Regions from separate parts of the Streptomyces sp. NPDC029169 genome, predicted to be linked through region 2. Evidence: riboswitches for the same ligand, from Rfam matches in the RefSeq annotation. Region 2 holds a riboswitch; each other region holds the start of a gene.

Region 1 (5,680 bases), on a different contig from region 2:
GGGCCGGGGCGCCGGTCTTGATCTGGCCGCAGTTGGTGGCGACGGCGAGGTCGGCGATGGTGACGTCCTCGGTCTCACCGGAGCGGTGGGACATCATGCACTTGAAGCCGTTGCGCTGGGCCAGCTCGACGGCGTCCAGGGTCTCGGTCAGCGAACCGATCTGGTTGACCTTGACGAGCAGCGCGTTGGCGGCGCCGTCCTCGATGCCGCGGGCCAGGCGCTCCGGGTTGGTGACGAACAGGTCGTCGCCGACGATCTGGACCTTGGAGCCCAGCTTGTCGGTGAGGACCTTCCAGCCGTCCCAGTCGTCCTCGAACAGCGGGTCCTCGATGGAGACCAGCGGGTACGCGGAGACGAGCTCCTCGTAGTACTCGGTCATCTCGGCGGCCGAGCGGGACTTGCCCTCGAACTCGTACGAGCCGTCCTTGTAGAACTCGGAAGCGGCGACGTCGAGCGCCAGCGCGATGTCCTTGCCCGGGGCGTAGCCGGCCTGCTTGATGGCCTCCAGGATGAGGTCGAGCGCCTCGCGGTTGGAGTCCAGGTTCGGGGCGAAGCCGCCCTCGTCGCCGAGGCCGGTGGACAGGCCCTTGGTCTTCAGGACGGACTTGAGGGTGTGGTAGACCTCGGTGCCCCAGCGCAGGGCCTCGGAGAAGGACTCCGCGCCGATCGGCGCGATCATGAACTCCTGGATGTCCACGTTGGAGTCGGCGTGCGAGCCGCCGTTCAGGATGTTCATCATCGGAACGGGCAGCAGGTGCGCGTTCGGGCCGCCGAGGTAGCGGAAGAGCGGGAGGTCGGAGGCCTCGGACGCGGCGTGCGCGACGGCGAGGGAGACGCCGAGGATGGCGTTGGCGCCGAGGGAGGCCTTGTTGTCCGTGGCGTCCAGGTCGAACATGGCCTGGTCGATCAGGCGCTGCTCGGTGGCGTCGTAGCCGACGAGCTCCGGCCCGATCTGCTCGATCACGGCGAGGACGGCCTTCTCGACGCCCTTGCCCTGGTAGCGGTTCTTGTCTCCGTCACGGAGCTCAATGGCCTCGAACGCACCGGTGGAGGCACCGGACGGAACGGCAGCACGGCCGGTGCTGCCGTCGTCGAGGCCGACCTCGACCTCGACCGTGGGGTTGCCTCGGGAGTCCAGGATTTCCCGGGCTACGACGACGTCGATGGACGGCACGAGCATCTCCTTCTGGGATGTGACGCTGGATGTGACGCTGCGATGCAAAGTCGCTTCGGCCTTGCGACAAGAGCCTAACCGGCTCCCGGGCTCCAGCCAGCCGGGCGCCCGCCCCCTGGGACGAAAAAGGACCCAAGGGCATGCATCCGGGGGCAAAAGACCCGTACCTACTCATGGGTAACGCTGAACGGGCGGAACCCCGGCCCGGAGCGCACGGGGGGAGTCGCTCCGGACCGGGGTGGTCACCGCGGGAGGGTCGTGGGACCCGTGTGAGCCGCCGGACTCACACGAGCCGCCGGGCTCACTTCAGGTGAAGCTGCTGGCCCGGGTAGATCAGGTCGGCGTCCTCGACGACGTCCTTGTTGAGCTCGAAGAGCTTCTCCCAGCCGCCCTTGACGTCGTGGGCGGCGGCGATCTTGCTCAGGGTGTCACCGGCGACGACCTTGTACTCGCCGTCACCCTTCTTGACCTTCTTGCCGGCCGGGGTGGTGACGGTCTTCTTGGACTCGGCCTTCTTGGACTCGGCCTTCGGGGCGGTCCGCTGCTCGCTGCGGGTCGTCGGCTGCTCGGCCTGACGCTCCGGCTGCTGCGGGGCGCTCTGCTCGGCGGCGCCGCCGTCGTACGCGGCGTTGGAGAGGCCGACGCCGCAGCTCGGCCAGGCACCCTTGCCCTGGCCGGCCAGGACCTTCTCGGCGATCGTGATCTGCTGCGACTTCGAGGCCTGGTCGGCGGTGGCGGCGTACGCGGTGCCACCGTAGGCGGCCCAGGTGGAGGCGGCGAACTGCAGGCCGCCGTAGTAGCCGTTGCCGGTGTTGATGGACCAGTTGCCGCCGGACTCGCACTGGGCGACGGTGTCCCACTCGGAGGTGGTGGCGGCCGAGGCGGACCCGGCGGTCATCAGCGGGGCGGCGACGGCGACACCGGCGACACCGGCGAGGGCGACGGCGCGGGTGGCCTTGGAGGGACGACGGTGTTTGCCCTTGGCGGAAAACAGCATGGGACTTCTCCTCACCGACGCCTACGAGGTGAGCTGTCGGGTTCGGGCCATGTGAGTTGCCCGGCCGCGCGACCCAGCGCGCGGCTTCACCCCAAGCCGGTCCGTCGGCCGTCTGTCTCAACGGCCGGGGACGGCACTTACCTTGGGTCCCCCGCTCCTGCCTTCGGCGCATGACGCGACGACTGTTCCCATCGGCCGACGGCAGGATTCGGCGTACCGGTCGACGGGGCCCGCGGTGGCGAGCGGTGACGACCGTAGACACAGACCCGGGGGAAGTTCAAAGACGCCCATGGGGGACAAAACGCCCCTACTCGCTTCGGGACGAAGGGTGTTTACGCAGGTGAGAGGTGACGGAAGCAGAGTTTGCGGACGAGGCGCGCCAGTTGAGACAAAGAGACTCATGTCTCACTTGAACAGAACCGGACATACGACCCCGAACTGCCCCTACTTCGGGGCTGTCTCGCTCACGAGGTCGATGTCGAGGTCGAGGCTCTGGCCAGGGAGGATGAGGTCGGGGTCGTCGCCCACCGTCGCGCGGTTGGCGTCGTAGAGGGCACTCCAGCCACCCGGGAGCTCGTTCTCCTGGGCGATCTCGGTGAGGTTGTCGCCCGGCTTGACGGTGTATTCGCCGATAGCGTCCCGAATGTTCCGAGAAGCCCTGTTGTCCGGAGTGTCCCTACTGCCGTCCGGATTCATCGAATCCGCGCCAGGTGCCGGCACATCGGACGGGGAGGCATGTCGGCCCGTTTCAGGCGCCTTGTCCGTATGACCCGTCTCCTCCGGGGCGGCGTCACCACGGTGCTTGCCGGTGCCCTCGGTCACGGGCGCGGACGGCGTGACGGTCGGGGACGGGGCCCCGGGGGTCGCAGAGGCGTCCGGCTGTGCGGGCGCGGCCGAGGGGCTGGAGGAAGGACTGGAAGAGGCCTCGGAGTCGGCCGGGAGGCCGACGGTCCGGTTCGACTCCGGGAGCGGACCCGTGGGCTCCACCGGCGTGACGGCCGGACCGGGGTCGACATCGGGCGTGGCGCCGCCCTTCGTGAGCCCGGCGATCGGGGCACAGGTCGCCCACTGCGTGTCACCCGCGGCGAACGCCTTCTCGGCCACCGCGATCTGCTGGGCACGGCTGGCGAGGTCCGCGCTCGTCGCGTACGCCAGACCGCCGTACCTCTCCCAGGTCTCCTGGGTGAACTGGAGCCCGCCGTAGAGCCCGTTGCCGAAGTGGGCGCTCCACAGGCCGCCCGACTCGCACTCGGCGACGCGGTCCCAGGTCGCGGCATCGGCGGCGGAGGCCGAGCCCGCACCCAGGAGGGGCAGCGCGAGGGCCGATCCCGTCACGCCTGCGGCGACGACGATGGCGGGTGCCTGGCGGGGTCTGCGGTGTCGTCCGTTCCCGGAGCGCATGCGGAGCTGCCTTTCGCGTGACTGCTGAGGTGACGGTGAACGTAGCGGCATTCGAACGTCAGTCACAAGTCGATGCAGCGGAGATCACGTAAAAGTCACAGTCTTGACGACCCGTCAGTTCGCAACTGGTGCGAACTCGACAGGAAGCGTGCGCAATCCACGCATGATGAGCCCGCCGCGCCACCGCAGATCGGCAGGATCGACGGCAAGTCGCAGGTCGGGCAGGCGAGTCAGCAGCGTCGCGAGCGCGATCTGCCCTTCGAGCCTGGCGAGCGGGGCGCCGATGCAGTAGTGGATGCCGTGCCCGTAGCCGAGGTGCTGGTTGTCGCGCCGGGACAGATCGAGCGTGTCCGGCTCGTCGAAGCGCGCCGGGTCGCGGTCGGCGGCGGCCAGCACGACGAGGACCGGGTCGCCGGCCGGGATCTCCTGCCCGCCGATCGTCAGCGGCTCCATGGCGTACCGCCAGGTCGCCAGCTCCACCGGCCCGTCGTAGCGCAGCAGCTCCTCGACGCCGGTCTCCAGGAGGTCCCGTTCCCCGGCGGCGAGCGAGGCCTGGAGGCGGGCGCGCTGGTCGGGATGGCGAAGCAGGGCGTACACCCCGTTCCCGACCAGGTTGACGGTGGTCTCGAAGCCGGCGAAGAGAAGGATGAAGGCCATCGCGGCGGCCTCGTTCTCGGTGAGGTGCTCGCCGTGGTCGGAGGCCTTGATGAGCCCAGAGATCAGGTCGTCGCCGGGATCGAGCCGCTTGCGGTGGATCAGCTCCGCGAGATAGCCGCGCATCTTCTTGACCGACCGCGCCACCCCGCCGCGCGGCCCTCCGCCGTGCCGGATCATCATCCCGGCCCAGTCCCGGAAGTCGTCCTGGTCCTCGCGCGGCACTCCGAGCAGGTCGCAGATGGCGTAGATGGGCAGCGGGAAGGCGAACTCGTGGATGAGGTCGGCGGTGCCGTTGGCCGCGAACGAATCGATGAGCTGGTCCGTCAGCTCCTGCACCCGGGGCGCGAACTCGGCGACGCGGCGCGGGGTGAACGCCTTGGAGACCAGCCGGCGCAGCCGGGTGTGGTCGGGTGGGTCGATATTGAGCAGATGCGTCATCAGCTCGGCCTTGCGCTCCCCCGGGATCCCGGTCTTGCCCTTGGCGTGCGAGGGCTCGTCGTGATGCGCCGGGTTCTTCGACAGCCGCGGGTCGGCGAGGGCCTGCCGGGCGTCCGCGTACCGCGTCACCAGCCAGGCGTCGACCCCGCTGGGCAGCTTCGCCCGGTGCACGGGCGCGTGCTCGCGCAGCCAGGCGTAGGCGGGGTACGGGTCGGTGGCGAACTCCCAGGTGAAGAGCTCGGGGGCGGGGGGCGTGCTCACCCTGAGACGGTACAAGGTCGGTGGAGCGCCGGCCTCCGGGCGGACCGGTCCCTGAGATGTGATCGTCCGGTGAAGACGCGTGGCCTAGATTCTCCGGCGTGGATGTCCAGTTGCTCAGAAGCACGTTCGCCGTCGTCGAGAGACGGGCCGAGCATGCCGTCACCTTCTTCTACTCCCATCTGTTCTGGCACCACCCGGGCGTCCGCGAGCTCTTCCCCGAGGACATGCGGGCGCAGCGCGACCGGCTCTTCGCCGCGCTCACCCATGTCGTGACCCACCTGGAGGACCCCGGCCTCCCGGAGTACCTGGCCCATCTGGGCCGCGACCACCGCAAGTTCCTGGCCTCCCCCGCGCTCTACGCTGCCGTCGGCACCAGCCTGACCGCCGCGTTCGCCCATGCCGCCGGGGCCGCGTGGAGCGTCGAGGCGGAGAAGGCGTGGAGCGAGGCGTACGGGTACGTCGCCGAGCTGATGGTGCGGGGCGCGGAGGAGGCGGAGGCGGACGGGGAGCCGGCGTGGTGGGACGCGGTGGTGGTCCGGCACGAGCGGCTGGGCGAGGACCTGGCGGTGCTGACGCTGAAACCGCGCCGCCCTTTTCCGTACCGGCCGGGGCAGTACGTCAGCGTCAGCTCGCTGCGGGTGCCGAGGGTGTGGCGGACGTACTCGCTGGCCAACGCGGTGCGCGCGGACGGGACGGTGGATCTGCATGTGAGCCGGATCCCGGGCGGGGCGATGAGCACGGCGCTGGTGGAC
Region 2 (5,680 bases):
AGTTCACCCAAGACTTACCGCACGGTCGTATACCTTTAAGCCCCCCTCCCTCATTCTGTCCACCGTGTGCCATCAGGGCACCGGGTGACACGAGAGGCGGGGCATTGACTTCCATCAGCCGCAGGGGATTCGTCGGGATCGGGGCAGGGATCGGGGCAGGCCTCACGGCCGGCGCGGCGCTGCCCACGGGCACGGCGTCGGCCGCCGCAGCCGCCGCGACCGGCACCATCACCGACGTCAAGCACGTCGTGATCCTCATGCAGGAGAACCGCAGCTTCGACCACTACTTCGGCAGGCTGCGCGGCGTCCGCGGCTTCGGCGACCGGGCCGCGGGCAACACCCCAGGCGGCTGGGGCACCTTCAACCAGCCCAACTGGGGCGGCCGGCAGTACCCGTGGAAGCTGAGCGCCACCCCACCGGCGGGCGGCGTCGACGGCGAGACCCTGGCCCAGTGCAACGGCGACCTCCCGCACAGCTGGACCTCCCAGCACGCGGCGTGGAACAAGGGCCGGATGGACAACTGGGTCACGGGCGTCGGCAACACCCGCACCCTCGGCTATCTCGACCGCGGCGACATCCCCTTCCACTACGCCCTCGCCGACAACTACACCGTCTGCGACGCGTACTTCTGCTCGGCGCTCAGCGCCACAGGGCCCAACCGCACCTTCCTGTGGAGCGGCAAGATCGACGCCGCCAGCAAGGACGGCGGCGAGGAGTCCGGGCTGACCTGGGAGACGTACGCCGAGGCGCTCCAGCGGGCCGGCGTGAGCTGGAAGGTCTACCAGAACGCCCAGGACAACTACGGCGACAACGGCCTCGCATACTTCAAGAAGTTCACCGACGCGCGGCCCGGCGACCCGCTGTACGACCGCGGGATGGGTTCGGTGCCGAAGGTCACCGGCTCCACTCCGGACGACATCGCCGCCGCGATCCGCGCCGACGTCGTCGCCGGGACCCTTCCGCAGGTCTCCTGGGTGGTGGCGAGCGAGGCGTTCTCCGAGCACCCCTACGCCCCGCCCGGTGACGGCGCGCACTTCGTGGACCTCGTCTACCGCGCACTGGCCGCGAACCCCGAGGTCTTCGACTCGACGGTACTGTTCCTCAACTACGACGAGAACGACGGGTTCTTCGACCACGTGCCGCCGCCGGTCGCCCCGCCCGGCACCCCCGGCGAGTACATCGACGGCGTGCCGATCGGCCTGGGCTTCCGCGTCCCGATGATCGTCATGTCGCCCTGGACGCGCGGCGGCTGGGTCAGCTCCGAGGTCTTCGACCACACGTCCGTGCTGCGCTTCATGGAGACCTGGACGGCCGCCCTCGGCACCCCCGCCACCTGCCCGAACATCAGCGCCTGGCGGCGGAAGGTGACCGGCGACCTGACGGGTGTCTTCGACTTCGCGCATCCGGTGTACGGCGTCCCCTCGGGCCTCCCGTCCACCGCCAGGGTCATCGGGCAGTCCACCTGCGGCCCGCTGCCCAACCCGGTGCCGCAGGACAATGCCCTGCCCGCGCAGGAGTCCGGCAGCCGCCCGGCGCGCGCCGTGCCGTACCAGGTCAACGGAAACCTCGACCGGTTCGAGTTCGGTGCGGCGGGCAAGATCCTCGCCTGGTTCTCGATGACGAACCAGGGCGCGCAGGCGAAGCGGGCCGCGCACTTCACGATCCACCCGCACCAGCACCGGGACACGGCGGCCTGGCAGTACACGGTCGACCCGGGTGCCACGTCGACGGACTACTTCAACATCGGGCTCGGCTCCGGCTCGGGCAAGTACGACATCTCGATGATGGGCCCCAACCGCTTCCTGCGGCGCTTCATCGGCGACGCCTCGAAGGCGGGCAAGGCGATCGAGGTGGCGGCGCGGTTCGCGACCGAGCCCGGCACCGGGAAGACGGCGATCTGGTTCAAGATGACCAACACCTCCGCCGGGCCGGTGACCTTCACGATCCGCTCGGACGCCTATCGCACGGACGGGCCCTGGACGTACACGGTCCCGGCGAGCTCCTCCCGCGAGGACTTCTTCAACGCCGTCGCGTACAGCAACGGCTGGTACGACTTCACGATCCTCGCCGACATCGACGGCACCTGGTCGCGCCGCTACACCGGTCACATCGAGACGGGGGCCCCGAGCATCACGGGCTGAACGTATTCCCACAGTTCCAGCCAAAAGGGACACAAGGGTATTTACACGCCCTTGTGTCCCTTTTCTCGACCCAGCTGAATTTCCTGGAATGACCGTTTTGGCTTCCCGGGTGACATGAATCACGTGGGGCTGCCTGCGGCCCTCGGGGCACCCCCCTTCCCTTGTACCGCAAGGAAGTTCGGCGCGGTCGGGGCCGCGAGAAACGCGGCGATGAATTCTGTACACATTGCCCACCCGTGCCGAGTCTTGTTCCGGTCGACATTTCTCGCCTACGGTCACCTCGACCCGGACGGAACGCCGAATCCTGCCACCGTCCGATAAACCCCCCATTTACCCGTCGGCAGGAGCGGGGGACCCAGTTTTTTCGCCGGTCCGGATTCCCGGAGCGGCTAGGGGTGAAGCCGCACGCGTGCGGCCGGGCAGCTCCAGCCCTAACCCGACAGCTCACCCCGCAGGCGCCGGAGAGGAATCCTTCATGCCCGCTCACGGTAAGCACCGGCGCCCCAAGCGACGTCCCCTCACCCGCGGTATCGCCCTCGCGAGCACGGGTGGCGCCGCACTGGCCCTCCCCCTCGTCGCCACGGCCACCGCGCACGCGGCGCCCAGCGCGGCCCCCAAGACGGCACCCGTCGAGAAGACCGTCTTCAGCGCGCCCGCGAAGATCGCGGAATCGATTCCCACCGCGCAGAATTCCGCCCCCAAGACCTATACCGTCGTCCGCGGCGACTCCCTTTCCGTGATCGCGGACGAACAGAATGTTCGAGGCGGCTGGAAGGCCCTGTACCGGGCGAATCGCGAAGCTGTCGGTGACAACCCGTCACTTATTCACCCCGGGCTCGAACTCACCCTTCGCGGGAAGTCCGTGAGTGCTCCGAAGAAGCCGGCGTCGCAGCCGAAGTCCTCGGCCCGTAAGTCGAGTACGGACCGGGCCGACCGCTCGCAGCGGGCCGCCGCCCCCGCCAAGGCCGCCCCGGCTGCCAAGGCAGCCCCCGCCGCCAAGCCCGCGGCCAAGAGCTACACCAACGACCTGGACGGCTGGATCCGCGAGTCGCTGGACGTCATGGCGCAGTACGGCATCCCCGGTTCGTACGAGGGGATCCACCGCAACATCATGCGCGAGTCCTCCGGCAACCCGCAGGCCATCAACCTCTGGGACTCCAACGCCGTCAAGGGCACCCCGTCCAAGGGTCTCCTCCAGGTCATCGAGCCGACGTTCCTGGCCTACCACGTGCCGGGCACCTCGATGGACCTCTTCGACCCGGTCGCCAACATCACCGCGGCCTGCAACTATGCGGCGGACCGCTACGGCTCGATCGACAACGTCAACGGGCCGTACTGACAGCCGCTCCTGAGGCACCGGCTCTAGAAGTGGTCGGCGAACCAGCCGGCGGCGAGTTCGCCGACCTGTTCCAGCGTGCCCGGCTCCTCGAAGAGGTGGCCGGCGCCCGGAACGACGACGAGCCGGTTCTCGCAGCGGAGTTGACGCTGGGCCTCCTCGTTCAGGTCGCGTACGAGCGGGTCGTGGCCCCCCACGATCAGCAGTGTGGGGGCGCGTACCTGGGCGAGGCGGGGTCCGGCGAGGTCCGGGCGGCCGCCGCGGGAGACCACGGCGGCCACCTCGGACAGCGGGTCGCCCGCGGCCCACAGCGCTGCCGCGGCGCCGGTGCTGGCTCCGAAGTAGCCGGTGCGCAGCCCGTCGAGGCCGGGCTGCCGGCCCAGCCAGTGCGTGGCCCGGGCCAGCCGGTCGGCCAGTAGCTCCGTGTCGAAGACATTGGCGCGGTCGGCCGCCTCGTCCTCGGTGAGCAGGTCGAACAGGAGCGTCCCGAGACCGGCGCGGTTCAGGCTCTCGGCGACGGCCCGGTTGCGGGGGCTGTGCCGGCTGCTGCCGCTGCCGTGGGCGAACAGCACGACACCCGGGGCGTCGTCGGGCACCACGAGGCGGCCCGCGACCTGCACCTCCCCGGCCGGGATGCGCACCTCCGGGTCCTCGGCGCCCGAGCCCTGACCGGCGTGGTGGCGCTCCAGGCAGGCGACGACCTCCTCGTCCGAGGTCTGTGAGAAGTCCTGGTAGAACTGGCCGATCGCGTAGAAGAACTCCGGCTCGTGGACGCTGACGGCCTCGTCGGCCTCCCGGCCGATCCGCTCCCGCCAGTCGTGCGGCGCGACGGGCACCGCGAGGACGATACGGGCGGCCCCCTGGGCCCGGACGACCCGGCAGGCGGCGACCGCCGTGGCGCCCGTCGCCAGGCCGTCGTCCACGACCACGGCGGTCCGGCCGTCGAGCCGGGCGGCGGGCCGGTCGCCGCGGTAGCGCTGGGCCCGCTGCCCGAGCACGACGCGCTCGCGTGCCTCGACGACGGCGAGGTCGCGGTCGGAGACCCGGGTGTCGGCCAGGACGTGGTCGTTGAGGACGCGCACGTCCCCCTCGCCGATGGCTCCCATGGCCAGCTCCGGCTGGAAGGGCACCCCCAGTTTGCGTACGAGACAGACGTCCAGCGGAGCCCCCAGCGCGTCGGCGACCTGTTCGGCGACCGGCACGCCGCCGCGGGGAAGTCCCAGGACCACGACGTCATGGCCCTTGAGATGGGTCAGGCATGCGGCGAGTTGCCGTCCGGCGTCCGTGCGATCGGTGAAGTACATGTCCCGCTCGTCTCCCTGGTCCGGAGCGTGCGCGCGGGCGGATGCGCGCCGTCGCCTGTCAGGCGGGGCGTGCGACGAGGGTTCCGTCCTCGTCGAGGTCGACCCGTGCGCCGTAGGGCCGGCTCGTCCGGCCGAGTACGTCGTGGAGCCAGCGCGCGTCACGGCCGGGGGCGTGTTCCAGCCGCATGCGCCGGGCCCGCAGAGGAATCATGCGTACCTCCTGGAGTCCGCCGTCCTCGGGCCTCACCGAGACGAGGTGGAGCAGCCGCAGGTCGTCGCGGTACTGCTCGTAGCCGGTGATGCCCTCGTAGTCGTTGATCAGGTCGCCGCAGCCGTGGAGCACGAGCCTGCCCCGGTAGACCTCCACGGGCCGGGGGTGGTGCGAGGAGTGGCCGTGCACCACGTCGGCGCCGGCGTCGATCAGTGCGTGCGCGTAGTCGACGTCGGCGCGGGAGAGCGCGTACCCCCAGTTCGGGCCCCAGTGCAGCGACACCATGACGATGTCGCCGGGGCGCCTCGTGTCCCGGATCCGGGTGACGAGACGGCCGGCGGCGGGGTCGCTGGGCCCGGCGGCGAAGTGGACGCCGCCGCGCCGGGCGGTGGCTGCCCAGTCGCGCGGGATGCCGCTGGAGGCCATGCCGAGGGCGTACGCGACGAACCGTCCGCCGCCGGGGAGGTCGACGACCGCCGGTCGCGCCGCCTCCTCGGCGTCCCTGCCCGCTCCCACCGTGCGCAGTCCGTGCTTCGCCAGGGCGTCGAGGGTGTCGTCGAGTCCCTGGCGGCCGTGGTCCAGGACGTGGTTGTTGGCCAGGACGCAGACGTCGGGGCGGGCGGCGGTCAGGCTGGGCAGGTTGTCCGGGTGCATCCGGTAGTGGACCGCCTTGCCGGGCGCGAACTCG
Region 3 (5,680 bases), on a different contig from region 2:
GAGGTGGAGCCGGACGGAACCGTCCTCGAAGCTCCGCTTCTGGGTGTATCCGGCGTCGGTGAAGACCTTGATCATCTTGGTGTTCGCGGGCAGCACCTCCGCCGCGAACCGCCGGATGTCCCGCTCCCGTGCCACCGCCGCGATGTGTTCGAGCAGCGCGGAGGCCACGCCGCGCCCCTGGTGCGCGTCCTGGACGAGGAAGGCGACCTCGGCCTCGTCGGCGGGCGCGGAGGCGGGCATGCCCCGGTCGTCGATGCGGTCGTACCGGACGGTCGCGATGAACTCGCCGCCGACCGTCGCCGCGAGTCCCACCCGGTCGACGAAGTCGTGATGGGTGAAGCGGTGCACGTCCTTGGCGGAGAGCCGCGGGTACGGCGCGAAGAAGCGGTAGTACTTCGACTCGTCCGAGACCTGCTCGTAGAAGCTGACCAGGCGGTCGGCGTCGTCGGCGGTGATGGGCCTGATGCGCGCGGTGCCGCCGTCCCGCAGGACCACGTCCGCTTCCCAGTGGTCGGGGTAGGCGTGGTCCGGCCGCTCCGGTCGTTCCGGCTGTGACGGCTGTTCCGACGCGCTCTGCATGGGGCAAGAGTACGGCCGGGGACCGACACGGACACCGGTCGCGCGGCGCCTGGTGCACCATGCAAGGGTGGGAAAACCGATCGGCTCTGGCGCAGGGCCGGAGGTCGGCCACGAGCACTCCGCGACCCATGAGAGACTGGTCTAGACAACCGGCTTTGAGACTTGAAGGGCAACACCATGGCTGAGCGCCGCGTCAACGTCGGCTGGGCCGAGGGCCTGCACGCCCGCCCCGCCTCCATCTTCGTCCGTGCCACCACGGCCTCCGGCGTCCCCGTGACGATCGCCAAGGCCGACGGCAACCCGGTGAACGCCGCGTCGATGCTCGCGGTGCTCGGCCTGGGCGCGCAGGGCGGCGAGGAGATCGTGCTCGCTTCGGACGCCGAGGGCGCCGAGGTCGCGCTCGACCGTCTCGCGAAGCTGGTTGCCGAGGGTCTCGAGGAACTGCCCGAGACCGTCTGACCGAATTTCCGGAGAAGCCGCACACGCCGACATGACGGTGGGTGCGGCTTCTTCGTTTCATCCGGCCGATTTCATGGGAATTCCGCGCAGCACAAAGAAGGCCCTCGAATTCCCGCTCTTTGTATACGGTCCGCTCGTTAATTCCGGGCGGTCGCCGTGTTGACGACGTGTTGCGAAACCCTCACACGCCCCCGCTCCCCGCGCTCCGGAAGCTTCAGCCGGTGCAGGACCAGCGAGCGCTCGGCGTGCATCGCGGTCAGGGCGCGGGCCCGTTCGGCGTCGCCCCGCGCCACCGCGTCCACGATCGCCCCGTGTTCCGCCCATGCCTCGACGGGCTGGGCGGGGGCCTCGACCGCGTACATCCAGGCGATCTTGTGCCGTAGCTGAGTGAGCAGGGCGGTGAGCGCCGGGCTGCCCGAGGCCTGCGCCAGCGTCTCGTGGAACCAGCCGCCGAGCGAGCGCAGATCGTCCCCCTGGCCGCGCCTGGCCCTCTCCTGCCCGAGCCTGACCAGGCCGCGCAGCACCTTGAGGTGCGCCTCGGTCCGGCGCTGGGCGGCGCGGGCGGCGCCGAGCGGTTCCAGGAGAGACCGTACGTCCAGGAGGTCCGCCGCCTCCTGCTCGGTGGGCTCGGCGACGTGGGCGCCGGCATGGCGGCGGGTGATCACGAAGCCCTCGGACTCCAGGGTGCGCAGGGCCTCGCGGACCGGGACGCGGGAGACTCCGTAACGGCGGGCGAGCTGCTCCTCGGTCAGCCGGCTGCCGCGCTCGAAGACCCCGGTGACGATGTCGTCCCGGATCGCCGTGCATACCGAGTGCGCGGGAATGCGCATGTTCGACCTCCGCCATGTGATCCGCGCGAAACCGGTTCTCCGGCGACTCTATTGCAGCGGGGCGGCATTTCCGATGGCTCTTCAGGAATCATGGATATCTTTTGGTCAGCGAAAAGCCCCGGCTCAGTACGAGCCGGGGCTTTTCTGACGCGCTTCTGACGCCTTCTGATGCGGTGTCGGTCAGACGTTCACGCCGCGGGCGCGCAGGTACGCGACCGGGTTGATGTCGGAGCCGTACTCGGCGGTGGTGCGGGCCTCGAAGTGGAGGTGCGGGCCGGTCGAGTTGCCGGTCGAGCCCGAGATGCCGATCTGCTGGCCCGGGGTGACGGACTGGCCGACGGAGACACTGATGGCCGAGAGGTGACCGTACTGGGTGTACGTGCCGTCGTTCATCCGGATGACGATGTTGTTGCCGTACGCGCCGCCCCAGCCGGCCTCGACGACGGTGCCGGAGCCGACGGAGACGACCTTGGTGCCGTAGGCGGCGTGGAAGTCGACGCCGGAGTGGCTGCCGGAGGACCAGAGCGAGCCGCCGGCCTTGTAGCCGGTGGAGACGTACGAGCCGGCAACCGGGAGCTGGAAGGAGTTGAGGCGCCTGCGCTCGGCCTCGCGGGCGGCGCGCTCCTTGGCCTCGCGGATCTCCTTGGCGCGGGCCTCGGCCTTCCGCTTCGCCTCCGCCTTGCGCTTCGCCTCCTCCTTGGCACGGGCCTCGGCCTCGGCCGCCTCGCGCTCCTGGGCGGCGGCCTGGGCGTCGATCGTGTCCGCGAGGGAGTCGGCGGCGACGATCTGGGTCAGGCCGGTGTCCTCGAGGGAGGGGGCGTCCGTGTCGACGGCGAGCGCCGGGGAGGCGAGGGTTCCGATGACGCCGGTGGTGGCGAGGGTCGCGACGCCGGCGAGGCCCGCGCTGCGGCGCGCCAGACGGCTCGGACCACGATGCTTCCCGGTGGCACGGGTGAACGCCATGTAGGGGCTGATCCTTTCCTTCCTTCTCGCCTACCGGGTTAGCTGACGGGTTCGGAGCAGGAAGGTCTCCTACGGGCCCCTCCGCACGGATGCGAAGGCGTCCGATTCACCCCAGGGACTTCGTGTGGGTCCCCGGCTCCCCAGGCTCGCGCCTGACGGGGACTCGGCGATGACTGTCCGATGCCGCGGGTGCGGCGGGTGCAACTGGCGAACAGCCGGATCGACGCTAGGCGGATCGTCCGTCAATCACCAAACAGTCACGCCTGTTTGTAAGACTTGCCACAGGTCATACACGCACCGTCCGCAGCATTTCGGACAAACAGCAGGACCCCGACGTATCGCTACGTCGGGGTCCTTCAGTGGTGCGAAACCTCGTCAGCCGGTGACGACGGTCACTTCGCCGATGCCGAGCGCGCGCACGGGCGCCTCGATCTGCGCCGCGTCGCCCACGAGGACGGTGACGAGACGGTCCACGGGGAAGGCGTTGACGACGGCCGCCGTCGCCTCCACCGTGCCGGTCTCGGCCAGCCGCGCGTACAACTGCGCCTGGAAATCGTCCGGGAGGTGCTGCTCGACCTGATCGGCGAGCGTCCCGGCGACCGAGGCGGCGGTCTCGTACTTGAGCGGCGCCACGCCCACCAGGTTCTGCACGGCCACGTCGCGCTCGGCGTCCGTCAGCCCCTCGGCGGCGAGGGTGCGCAGCACCCTCCACAGGTCGTCAAGTGCCGGACCGGTGTTGGGGGTGTCCACGGAACCGCTGATGGCGAGCATCGAGGCGCCGTTGCCCTTGCCGTCGGAGCGGAGCACCTGGCCGAAGGCCCGGACACCGTAGGTGTAGCCCTTCTCCTCGCGCAGAACGCGGTCGAGGCGGGAGGTGAGCGTGCCGCCGAGGCAGTACGTGCCGAGGACCTGGGCCGGCCAGACGCGGTCGTGCCGGTCGGCGCCGACGCGGCCGATCAGCAGCTGGGTCTGGACGGCGCCGGGGCGGTCGACGATGACGACCCGGCCGGTGTCGTCCGCCGTGATCGGCGGGACGGGGCGGGGCTCGGCGGCGTTCCCGGTCCAGGCGCCCAGCGTCTCGGCGAGGACCTTGTCCAGGTCCACGTCGGTCAGGTCGCCGACGACCACGGCGGTGGCCGTCGAGGGGCGGACGTGCGCCTCGTAGAAGGCACGGACGGCCGCGGCGTCGATCGCCTCCACCGTCTCCTCGGTGCCCTGGCGCGGCCGGGACATCCGGGAGTCGGCCGGGAAGAGCTCCTTGGAGAGCTGCTTGGCCGCCCGGCGGGCCGGGTTGGCCGTCTCGTGCGGGATCTCGTCGAGCCGGTTGCGCACCAGGCGCTCGACCTCGGAGTCGAGGAACGCCGGCGCGATCAGGGCCTCGGAGAGCAGCCCGAGCGCCTTGGGCAGCCGGGAGACGGGGACTTCCAGGGAGACCCGTACGCCCGGGTGGTCGGCGTGCGCGTCGAGCGTGGCGCCGCAGCGCTCCAGCTCGGCCGCGAACTCCTCGGCGGTGTGCTGGTCCGTGCCCTCGGAGAGGGCGCGGGCCATGATCGTGGCGACACCGTCGAGCCCCGCGGGCTCGGCGTCCAGCGGGGCGTCGAGGAGGACCTCGACGGCGACGACCTGCTGGCCGGGGCGGTGGCAGCGCAGCACGGTCAGGCCGTTGTCCAGGGCTCCGCGGTCGGGGGCCGGGAAGGCCCACGGCCTGGCGGTGCCCGGCTTCGGCTGCGGGTGGAACGTCATGCTCGTCAAAGACGCGGCAGCGTCGGTCACTGGTCCGCTCCCTCTTCCTCGTCGCTGTCGCTCTGCTCGCCGCTCTGGTCGGCGTCGCTCTGCTCGGTACCGATGGGTTCGTAGACCAGCACCGCGCGGTTGTCCGGGCGCAGCTGGGCAGCGGCGACCGCGCGCACCTCCTCGGCGGTGACGTCCAGGACCCGGTTGACGGCCGTCAGGGCGAGCTGCGGGTCGCCGAACAGGACCGCGTAGCGGCACAGTTCGTCGGCGCGGCCCGCGACCGTGCCGAGCCGGTCCAGCCACTCGCGCTCCAACTGGGCCTGGGCGCGCTCCATCTCCTCGGGCGTCGGACCGTCGGCGGCGAAGCGGGCCAGCTCCTCGTCGACGGCAGCCTCGATCTCGGGCACCTCGACCCCGCCGGAGGTCTTGACGTCCAGCCAGCCGAGCGAGGGCGCGCCGGCCAGGCGCAGCAGGCCGAAGCCGGCGGCGACGGCCGTGCGGTCGCGGCGGACCAGACGGTTGTGGAGCCGGGAGGACTCGCCGCCGCCGAGGACGGTCAGGGCGAGGTCAGCGGCGTCGCACGCGCGCGTGCCGTCGTGCGGGAGCCGGTAGGCGGCCATCAGCGCGCGGGCCGGGACCTCCTCCTCGACGACCTCGCGCAGCTGCTCGCCGATGGTGTCGGGCAGCGTGCCGTCGCGCGGGGGCACCTTGCCCTCGTGGGAGGGGATGGAGCCGAAGTACTTCTCGATCCAGGCCAGGGTCTGCGCCGGGTCGATGTCGCCGACGACCGAGAGCACCGCGTTGTTCGGCGCGTAGTACGTGCGGAAGAAGGTCCGCGCGTCCTCCAGGGTCGCCGCGTCGAGGTCGGCCATGGAGCCGATCGGCGTGTGGTGGTAGGGGTGGCCCTCGGGGTAGGCGAGGGCGGTCAGCTTCTCGAACGCCGTGCCGTAGGGCACGTTGTCGTACCGCTGGCGGCGCTCGTTCTTGACGACGTCCCGCTGGTTCTCCATGGACTCGTCGTCCAGGGCGGCGAGCAGCGAGCCCATGCGGTCCGCCTCCAGCCAGAGCGCGAGCTCCAGCTGGTGCGTGGGCATGGTCTCGAAGTAGTTGGTGCG

What was found. A riboswitch is a leader RNA that binds a small molecule or an ion and turns the genes downstream of it on or off. The one in region 2 is predicted to bind cyclic di-AMP.
Region 1: another riboswitch for cyclic di-AMP. It lies ahead of ACZ4VI_RS18025 (transglycosylase family protein); the one in region 2 lies ahead of ACZ4VI_RS25715 (transglycosylase SLT domain-containing protein).
Region 3: another riboswitch for cyclic di-AMP. It lies ahead of ACZ4VI_RS21415 (M23 family metallopeptidase); the one in region 2 lies ahead of ACZ4VI_RS25715 (transglycosylase SLT domain-containing protein).

What each region holds. Positions count from the first base shown of each region.
Region 1 covers NZ_JBVHXA010000008.1:232,545-238,224, reverse strand. The annotation lists gene eno (phosphopyruvate hydratase) at 1-1,180, opposite strand, end outside; gene ACZ4VI_RS18025 (transglycosylase family protein) at 1,476-2,171, opposite strand; cyclic di-AMP (ydaO/yuaA leader) riboswitch at 2,175-2,350, opposite strand; gene ACZ4VI_RS18020 (transglycosylase family protein) at 2,616-3,572, opposite strand; gene ACZ4VI_RS18015 (cytochrome P450 family protein) at 3,687-4,928, opposite strand; gene ACZ4VI_RS18010 (globin domain-containing protein) at 5,027-5,680, shown strand, end outside.
Region 2 covers NZ_JBVHXA010000015.1:126,636-132,315, reverse strand. The annotation lists gene ACZ4VI_RS25720 (phosphocholine-specific phospholipase C) at 105-2,141, shown strand; cyclic di-AMP (ydaO/yuaA leader) riboswitch at 2,455-2,614, shown strand; gene ACZ4VI_RS25715 (transglycosylase SLT domain-containing protein) at 2,617-3,480, shown strand; gene ACZ4VI_RS25710 (phosphoribosyltransferase family protein) at 3,504-4,781, opposite strand; gene ACZ4VI_RS25705 (CapA family protein) at 4,840-5,680, opposite strand, start outside.
Region 3 covers NZ_JBVHXA010000011.1:104,916-110,595, reverse strand. The annotation lists gene ACZ4VI_RS21430 (bifunctional acetate--CoA ligase family protein/GNAT family N-acetyltransferase) at 1-579, opposite strand, end outside; gene ACZ4VI_RS21425 (HPr family phosphocarrier protein) at 757-1,038, shown strand; gene ACZ4VI_RS21420 (GntR family transcriptional regulator) at 1,176-1,868, opposite strand; gene ACZ4VI_RS21415 (M23 family metallopeptidase) at 2,049-2,831, opposite strand; cyclic di-AMP (ydaO/yuaA leader) riboswitch at 2,845-3,010, opposite strand; gene ACZ4VI_RS21410 (M16 family metallopeptidase) at 3,207-4,574, opposite strand; gene ACZ4VI_RS21405 (M16 family metallopeptidase) at 4,601-5,680, opposite strand, start outside.